Regions from separate parts of the Acuticoccus sp. MNP-M23 genome, predicted to be linked through region 1. Evidence: riboswitches for the same ligand, from Rfam matches in the RefSeq annotation. Region 1 holds a riboswitch; the other holds the start of a gene.
The links. A riboswitch is a leader RNA that binds a small molecule or an ion and turns the genes downstream of it on or off. The one in region 1 is predicted to bind thiamine pyrophosphate.
Positions count from the first base shown of each region.

Region 1 (4,611 bases):
CCCCCGGCGAGAGCCACACCGTGTGGATGAGCCACGGCGACCGCGTGGTCGAGCCGGCCCCCGGGTTCGAGGTGATCGCCCGCTCCCCCGGCGCGCCGTTTGCGCTGATTGCCAACGAGGAGCGCCGCGCCTACGGCCTGATGTTCCACCCCGAGGTGGTCCACACCCCCGACGGTGCGCGCCTCATCGAGAATTTCGTGCGCCGGATCGCAGGCGCCACCGGCGACTGGACCATGGCCGCCTTCCGTGAGGAGGCGGTGGCCCGCATCCGCGCACAGGTGGGCGACGGCAAGGTGATCTGCGGGCTTTCGGGCGGCGTCGATTCGACCGTCACCGCTGTTCTGATTGCCGAGGCGATCGGCGACCAGCTCACCTGCATTTTCGTCGACCACGGCCTTTTGCGCCAGAACGAGGCGGCGGAAGTGGAGGCGATGTTCGCCGGCCGCAACGATGTGGTGTTCAACAAGGTCGACGCTTCGGACGCCTTCCTCTCCGAGCTTGCCGGCGTCACCGACCCCGAGCAGAAGCGCAAGGTCATCGGCCGCGTGTTCGTCGAGGTGTTCGAGAAGGAAGCCAAGGCCGTTGGCGGCGATTTCCTTGCACAGGGCACGCTCTACCCGGACGTGATCGAGAGCGTTTCTGCCACCGGCGGCCCCTCCGTCACCATCAAGTCGCACCACAATGTCGGCGGCCTGCCGGAGCGCATGGGCCTCAAGCTGGTGGAGCCGCTGCGGCTTCTCTTCAAGGACGAGGTGCGCGCGCTTGGCCGCGAGCTCGGCCTTGGCGAGACATTCGTCGGCCGCCACCCGTTCCCCGGACCCGGCCTTGCGATCCGCTGTCCCGGCGAGATCACCGGCGAGGGCCTCGACATCCTGCGCCGCGCCGACGCCATCTATATCGAGGAAATCCGCGCGGCCGGCCTTTACGACAAGATCTGGCAGGCCTTTGCCGTCCTGCTGCCTGTAAAGACCGTTGGCGTGATGGGCGACGCGCGCACTTACGAGCACGTCCTCGCGCTGCGCGCCGTCACCTCCACCGACGGGATGACCGCCGACGTCTACCCGTTCGACCCGATGTTCCTCTCCCGCGTCGCAAGCCGCATCGTCAACCAGGTTCGCGGCGTCAACCGCGTAGTCTACGACGTGACGTCGAAGCCGCCCGGCACCATCGAGTGGGAATGACCGCCTGACTGCGACAGGCTGACAGAGACGCGCTGCCGGACGGGGCGGCGCGATCTCACGTCACAGGCCAGCGCTCTTGGCGGCGCGTCGCTGCCGGGCAAATGTCCCGGCATGAATTCAGCGTTTGCCAGCAACCCCGGCCGGCGGGGAGCCCTTGCTCGATGACCGGCGTGCGAAACCTCATTCTCGTTCTGGGCGATCAGCTCACGCGCGGGCTGTCCAGCATTGCTGCGGGCGATCCGGCGCGCGACCGCGTGCTGATGGCCGAAGTGCACGACGAAGCCACCTACGTGCGCCACCACAAGAAGAAGATTGCATTCCTGTTTTCCGCCATGCGCCACTTTGCAGCCGAGCTGCGCGAGGCTGGCTGGCAGGTCGATTACGTCACGCTTGATGCAGACGGCAACACCGGCAGCTTCACCGGCGAGGTTGAGCGGGCGGTGGCAGCGCGCGGGCCGGAGCGGATTGTCGTCACCGAGGCTGGCGAGTGGCGCGTCGCGGCGATGATAAAGGGGTGGGAGGAGCGCTTTTGCGTGCCCGTCGATATCCTTCCGGACGATCGGTTTCTGTCGTCGATCGAGGCCTTCGCCGCGTGGGCGGACGGGCGCAAGCAGCTCCGCATGGAGTATTTTTATCGCGAGATGCGCAAGAAGACCGGGCTTCTGATGGACGGGAGCGAACCTGCCGGCGGCAAGTGGAATTTCGACCACGACAACAGAAAGCCCGCAAAGACCGATCTTTTCATGCCCCGCCCGAACGAGATTGCGCCGGACGAAACCACGCAGGGTGTCCTGGCGCTGGTTGCCGACCGGTTCGACAATCATTTCGGCGACCTCGCGCCATTCACCTTCGCCGTGACGCGGGGGGACGCCGAGGACGCATTCGCAGCGTTCGTCGACAAGGCGCTACCAAGGTTCGGGGACTATCAGGACGCAATGCTCGCCGGCGAGCCGTTCCTCTACCATTCCGTCATCGCGCTCTACATCAATGCCGGGCTTCTTGATCCGCTTAAGGTGTGCGCGGCGGTGGAGGACGCCTGGCGGGCGGGGGACGTGCCGCTCAACGCCGCAGAGGGCTTCATTCGCCAGATCATCGGCTGGCGCGAATATGTCCGCGGGATCTACTGGCTGAAGATGCCCGGCTACGAGGCCAGCAATTTCTTCGGCCACAAGCGCCCGCTGCCGGACTTCTACTGGACCGCAGAGACCGACATGATGTGCCTGCGCGAAGCGATCACGCAGACAAAGGAGCTGGCCTACGCGCACCACATCCAGCGGCTGATGGTGACCGGCAACTTCGCAATGCTGGCGGGGGTCGACCCGGCAGAGGTGCACGAGTGGTACCTGTGCGTCTACGCCGATGCCTATGAGTGGGTGGAGATGCCCAACACCATCGGGATGAGCCAGTTTGCCGATGGCGGGCTCTTGGCGTCCAAGCCCTACGCGGCGAGCGGGGCCTACATCAACCGCATGTCCGACTATTGCGGAAACTGCCGGTACGACGTGAAGCAGCGCACCGGGCCGGAGGCCTGCCCGTTCAACGCGCTTTACTGGGGTTTCGTATCCCGCAACCGGAACAGGATCGGCAACAACCCCCGCATGAAGCAGATGGTGCGGACCTATGACAGGTTTGACGGGGACGAGCAGGAGCGGATCACGCAGAGCGCAGCCGCCTTTCTGGACAGCCTGTGACGGACAAGCGCTACACCAAGAGCAACCTGCCGCAGAAGGTCTGCGCCGCTTGCGGCAGGCCGTTCGCCTGGCGGCGCAAATGGGCGCGCGACTGGGACAACGTGAAAACCTGCTCGGAGCGCTGCAAGGGCGCGCTCCGCAAGATGAATGCCCAAGAGCGCAGGGGCTGACCCGGCGATCTTTCATTCGGACAATTGACAGGGCCGGGGCACAACGGCGATCATCGACGCTCACCTGGGGGGTCCCGACAAGGGGCTGAGATTCTGCTGGTGCGGTGCCAAGGCCCGCGTAGCGCAGTGACCCGATGAACCTGATCCAGTTCATACTGGCGTAGGGATGGTGCGCGCTTCGACAGGGCCGATCCGTTAGGCGGTGGCCCGCCTTCACGCCGAAGCCTCCTGCCGTTTTTACCCGCCGAACTGGGTCTCCATTGCTTGAGCAGGGAGGCTCATTTGGACGCTTTTGCAAAGACCGTCACCACAGGTCCGTTGCCCGCCTCGCGCAAAATCCATGCGCAGGGCATCCTTCATCCGGACATCCGCGTGCCCATGCGCGAAATTGCCGTGCATCCCACCGCCGGGGAACCGCCGGTCGCCGTCTACGATTCCTCCGGACCCTATACGGACGGCAAGACGGCCGTTGCGGTGAACGCCGGACTTGCCCGCATTCGCGCGCCCTGGGTGGACGCCAGAGGCGATACCGAGGCCTATGATGGACGCGCCGTCGAGGCGGCGGACAACGGCTTCGTCTCCGCCGAACGGCTGACCCCGCCGTTTCCCGCCCGGCACCGGCCGCGTCGTGCCAAGGACGGCACGGCAGTGACGCAGCTTGCCTACGCACGGGCCGGCATCATCACGCCTGAAATGGAGTTCGTGGCGATCCGCGAAAACATCGGCCGTGACGCTGCCGCCGCCGCCACGCGCGATGGCGAGGATTTCGGCGCCGCAATTCCGGACCACGTGACGCCCGAGTTCGTCCGCGAGGAAGTGGCGCGGGGCAGGGCGATCATCCCCGCCAACATCAATCATCCGGAAGCCGAGCCGATGATCATCGGCCGCAATTTTCTGGTGAAGATCAACGCCAACATCGGCAACTCCGCCGTCACCTCGTCCATGAGCGAGGAGGTGGAGAAGATGGTCTGGGCGATCCGCTGGGGCGCGGATACGGTGATGGACCTCTCCACCGGCCGCAATATCCACAACATTCGCGACTGGATCATCCGCAACGCGCCGGTGCCCATCGGCACGGTGCCGCTCTACCAGGCGCTGGAGAAAGTCGGCGGCGTTGCAGAGGACCTCACGTGGGAAATCTACCGCGACACGCTGATCGAGCAGGCCGAGCAGGGGGTGGATTATTTCACCATCCACTCGGGGGTGCGGCTTCACATGATCCCGCTCACCGTGGACAGGGTCACCGGCATTGTCTCGCGCGGCGGGTCGATCATGGCCAAGTGGTGCCTCCACCATCACCGCGAGAGTTTTCTGTACGAGCATTTTGACGAGATCTGCGACATCTGCCGTGCCTACGACGTGTCGTTCTCGCTGGGCGACGGGCTGCGTCCGGGCTCCATCGCCGACGCCAACGACGCGGCGCAATTTGCCGAGCTGGAGACGCTGGGGGAGCTGACCGAGATTGCCTGGGCCAAGGACTGCCAGGTGATGATCGAGGGGCCGGGCCACGTTCCGATGCACAAGATCAAGGCCAACATGGACAAGCAGCTTGCCGTTTGCGGCGAGGCG
Region 1 covers NZ_CP133480.1:4,462,693-4,467,303, reverse strand. The annotation lists gene guaA (glutamine-hydrolyzing GMP synthase) at 1-1,181, shown strand, start outside; gene RDV64_RS20565 (cryptochrome/photolyase family protein) at 1,343-2,872, shown strand; gene RDV64_RS20560 (DUF2256 domain-containing protein) at 2,869-3,042, shown strand; TPP riboswitch at 3,098-3,227, shown strand; gene thiC (phosphomethylpyrimidine synthase ThiC) at 3,325-4,611, shown strand, end outside.

Region 2 (4,611 bases), 430 kb from region 1:
CCGGCGGACGGAGCGCCGCTCGAGGCGTTTCTAGGCGCCATGTCACGCTGCCGGATCTGCCGCGACACGCCGACCGGCGAGCCGCTTCCTCACGAACCCCGGCCGATCTTCCAGATCTCGTCCACCGCCCGGATTGCCATTTGCAGCCAGGCGCCCGGCAACAAGGCGCACGTCGCGGGGTTGCCGTTCTACGACCCGTCCGGCGTTCGCCTGCGCGACTGGATGGGCCTCGACGAGACGCAGTTCTACGACTGGTCGAAGATTGCGATCATTCCCATGGGGTTCTGTTTTCCAGGGTATGATCGCCACGGCGGGGACCTGCCGCCGCGGCGCGAGTGCGGCGCCACCTGGCATGACCGCCTGTTCCAGCGCCTGCCGCAGCTTTCGCTGTTCCTGTGCATCGGCAAATATTCGCTGTCCTACCATCTGCCGCACACACGCCGCGCATCTCTCACCGACACGGTCGGCGCATGGCGCGACATTGTGACGCAGACTGCGCCGCGCACCGTGATGGCACTGCCGCACCCGTCCTGGCGCAACAACGTCTGGCTGAAGCGAAATCCGTGGTTCGAGGCCGAGGTGCTGCCCGAGTTGCGCCGCCGCGTCGCGGACGCGTTGAGTGCGACAGATTCGACATGATTGCACGGCGCTGGCCGCTTGCGCGGCGCCAGTGTGGCAATTCTTTATCAACAGATTAATCTGTTCGTGCGGAATTGCGACCGGTGGAATGCGGAGTCTTGGTTATGCGTAATGAAATCGGGCTGTTCGGGGCGGTGCTGAGCGCCGGATTGATGCTGGGCGGCAACGCGCTGGCGCAGACGGCAGGCGGCGGCCAACAGGCGCCGGTGCGCGCCGAGGTGGTGCAGGTGGCGCCCGGCCAGCCGGCCTCTGCCGCCGTGGTGGTGACGGAGCCGGGGATCCGTGCGGTGGATGTGGCGCCTTCCGACCCTGCGTCCAATGACGCGCGCCGCATCTTCATCGACACGGGTGTGTCCGACGTCCGGGTCAACGACCTTCTGACGCAGGTGACCATGAACCGGTCGGAGCTGAGCCCGTGCCCCTCCAACGATTATATCTATGAGCGGGCGCGGCCCAAGTGGCTGTACCAGACCGGGCGGCTTATGGTCGCCATGGAGGAGGGCGCGACAGTGCGCGTTTCCTTCTCCTGCATCGAGGGTCTGCAGAGCATCAACGCCGTCCAGTTCCTGTCACTCCCGGGCGAGCGGGTGGCGCAGGTCATGCCGGTGCGGGCCGATTCGCTGGAAGCGTTCGCGAACCGGCAGCGCAATGTGCCGAGCCTTGCCGCGCCCACGGGCACCAACACTGCCGGCCAGTCCGCGCAACAGCGCGCACGCGGCGTTCCGCTGCCCTGATCGGGCAGCGCTGCGCGCCCGGCAGCAAATGGCCGGTGTGCGGTCAGAAGGCCTTGAAGGTGATGATGGTCTTGGTGTCGAGGATACCGGGCAGCGTCTGCACCTTTTCCTGCACGAAGTGGCCGATGTCGTTGTCACGCTCGACATAGAATTTGACCAGCAGGTCGTAGTCGCCTGCGGTGGAGTAGATCTCCGAGGCGATCTCCGCGTCGGCCAGGGCGTTGGCCACATCGTAGGCGCGGCCAAGCTGCGCTTTGATCAGCACGAAAAACGGCGTCATCACATCCTCCATACGCCGCTGCGGGCTTCGGCCTCTTTTGTGCCACCGGCGCCGATAGCACAAGGGTTGGCGTGCGCGGTATGGACCGGTTTGCGGATCTGTCTTGCGCCACGAGCGCGCGATCCCTAATTACCCACCATCCAAGGGGGCGCCTTCGGGCTGAGAGGCATCGTGCCGACCCCTCGCACCTGATCCGGGTCATGCCGGCGGAGGAATTGGATTTGCAACGCCTGCTGCGCTCGCGCGCCACCCCAGCCGAACCGCGCCAATGAGCGCGCCCGCTACCGTCAGCGTGCCAGCCGATGCCCACGCCCTGCGTGAGGCGGCCGGCGCCGCGCTGGACCGGATGCTTTCCCGCCGCCCGCGCGTTCACGCCATGCTGTCGCCCGTGGCGCAGCCCCTGGCCGCCAACATTGCCGCGGCGCTGGGGATCGACGTGTCCATGTCCCACGACCCCGTGGATGCACCGCAGATGGTCGCCCGGTCGCACAGCGCATTGATCAACCTTGGCATGCTCGATCCGGTCCGCCGCGAAGGTGCCGCAAAAGCTGTCCTCACCGGAACACCGTTCGTGCTTGATCCGGTGAAGATCGACCGCGCCAGCGAGCGTTTCGCCTTTGCGCAGAAGCTCATTCAGGCTGGCCCCTCTGTGATCAAGGGCAACCGCGCGGAAATGGCGGCCCTTGGCGCCATCGCCGACGATTTTGTCACCGTCACCACCGGCGCGCAGGACCTCGTCAGGGACGGGCGCCGGTGCGCGACGCTCCACAACGGCACGCCGATGCTGGACCGCGTCATCGCCACCGGCTGCGCTGCCGGCCTGCTGGTGGCGGCCATGGTTGCGGTGGAGACCGACCCCTTCGTGGCGGCAACGGCGGGCGCCGGGCTGATGGCCTTCGCCGGCGAGCTTGCCGCCGACGGCTCGCACGGCCCCGGCAGTTTTGCCGTCTCGCTGATCGACCACCTTGCCGCGCTGGACGGTGCGGCGCTCACCAAAGGCCTCCGGATAGACTGATGCTTGATCCCAGTGTGTACCTCGTCATGGGCCCGGATGTGGCCGACCCCGTGGCGCTTGCCCGCAAGGCGGTGGCCGGAGGCGTCAGCCTGATCCAGTGGCGCGACAAGACCGGCAGCACGGCCGAACAGGTGGCGCTGGTGCGCGCGCTGGTGGCGGCTGTCCCCGTGCCTGTGCTGGTGAACGACCGGGCCGACGTGGCGCTGATTGCCGGGGCAGCGGGCGTTCACGTCGGTCACGGCGATCTCACGCCGGGGGAGGCCCGCCGCATTGTGGGCGACGAGGCCATCGTCGGCCTCACCATCCACACCATGGCGGAGGCTGAGGCGGCGCTCCGTCAGCCCATCGACTATGGCTCGGTCGGCGGCGTCTTCGAAACGCACAGCAAGGTGAACCCCAACCCGCCCATCGGCATCGACGGGTTTGCCGCCATTGCGGCCTATCTCAAGGCCGAACGTGCCATGAAGGTGGTCGCCATCGCCGGCATCGATGCCGAGCGTGCCGCGCTGCTCCGCGCCGCCGGGGCAGACGGTGTGGCGGTCATGAGTGCGATCACCAGGGCGGCGGACCCGGCGCAGGCGGCCCGCACCCTCGCCACGGTATTTGCGGAGAAGGCGGCGTGATTGCGCTGACGATCGCCGGATCTGATTCGGGCGGTGGCGCCGGCATTCAGGCGGACCTGAAGACCATGAGCGCGCTTGGCGTTTACGGCGCCAGCGTGATCACGGCAATAACGGCGCAGAACACCCGCGGCGTGACGGCAGTGCACGGCATTCCGGCCGACATTGTCACCGCGCAGCTGGATGCCGTGCTGTCGGACCTCGACGTGAAGGCGATCAAGATCGGCATGGTGGGCGACCGCGCGGTGATCAGCGCCATCGCCCGCGCCCTTGCAGGCAGCCGGATCCCCATCGTGCTCGACCCGGTGATGATCGCCACCTCCGGCGACCGGCTGATCGGGGAAGGGGCGGAGAAGGCGCTCTTCAGCGAACTTTTGCCGCTCGCGACGCTGGTGACGCCCAACGTGCCGGAGGCCGGCGTTCTTCTCAATGCCAAGAGCGCGGTAGACGTCCCGCAGATGCGTGAGCAGGCCCGTGAGCTGGCGGCCCTCGGTCCGGCCATTCTGCTCAAGGGCGGACACCTGACGACCGGCGATGCCACCGATGTATTCTTCCACGAAGGGCGCCCGGAACTCTTGAGTGCGGCGCGGATCGCATCGCCCAACACCCACGGGACGGGGTGTACGCTGTCGAGCGCCGTGACCGCATTCCTTGCCCGCGGCATGGCGCTGCGTGCCGCAGTGCACGCGGCGAAGGAATATATTTCTGCCGCCATTGCAGCGTCCGACCAGCTCCAGATCGGCAGCGGACACGGGCCTGTCCATCATTTTCATGCCGTCTGGCCGCGTTAGGGATCGTTGCCGGGGCGTAAAATTACCTGCTCATTCGGGTACCCGAACCGGAACCTCCACCTTCTGGGCGACGTTCAGCCACCAGAATACGCATCTATCGCGATAGGAGACGACGTTGAATAGCTTGATTTATCTTGTGGGCCTTGTGGTTGTTGTTCTTTTCATTCTCAGCATTCTAGGCCTCGCGTAACCGTATTACGGCGAATCTAAAATCCTCGAGGAGGGGTTAGATCAATGTCCACCAAACAACAGATCGATCGCGAAGCAGCATCCGCCAAGGATAAGCTTAATGAGGCTTCCGACGAAATAAAGAATCAGGCTCGGTCCGCGGTCGATGAAGCGCAGCGCGCTGCGACCAATTATGCCGAAGACGGCAAGAACGTTGCCGCTGGAAGCCTCACCGACTTTGCCAAGGCTGTGCGCAGCGCGTCTGACGAACTGTCCAGCCGCGACCAGGGCATGGCAGCACGTTTCGTGACCGAAGCGGCTGACGGGCTGGAGCGCGTTGCAAATTCCGTTTCCGGAACGTCAG
Region 2 covers NZ_CP133480.1:4,030,814-4,035,424, forward strand. The annotation lists gene RDV64_RS18610 (uracil-DNA glycosylase family protein) at 1-639, shown strand, start outside; gene RDV64_RS18615 (hypothetical protein) at 744-1,373, shown strand; gene RDV64_RS18620 (Lrp/AsnC ligand binding domain-containing protein) at 1,417-1,653, opposite strand; TPP riboswitch at 1,788-1,885, shown strand; gene RDV64_RS18625 (hydroxyethylthiazole kinase) at 1,922-2,668, shown strand; gene thiE (thiamine phosphate synthase) at 2,668-3,291, shown strand; gene thiD (bifunctional hydroxymethylpyrimidine kinase/phosphomethylpyrimidine kinase) at 3,288-4,079, shown strand; gene RDV64_RS18640 (hypothetical protein) at 4,314-4,611, shown strand, end outside.
Region 2: linked by a shared signal. The riboswitch ahead of RDV64_RS18625 (hydroxyethylthiazole kinase) and the one ahead of thiC (phosphomethylpyrimidine synthase ThiC) in region 1 are both predicted to bind thiamine pyrophosphate.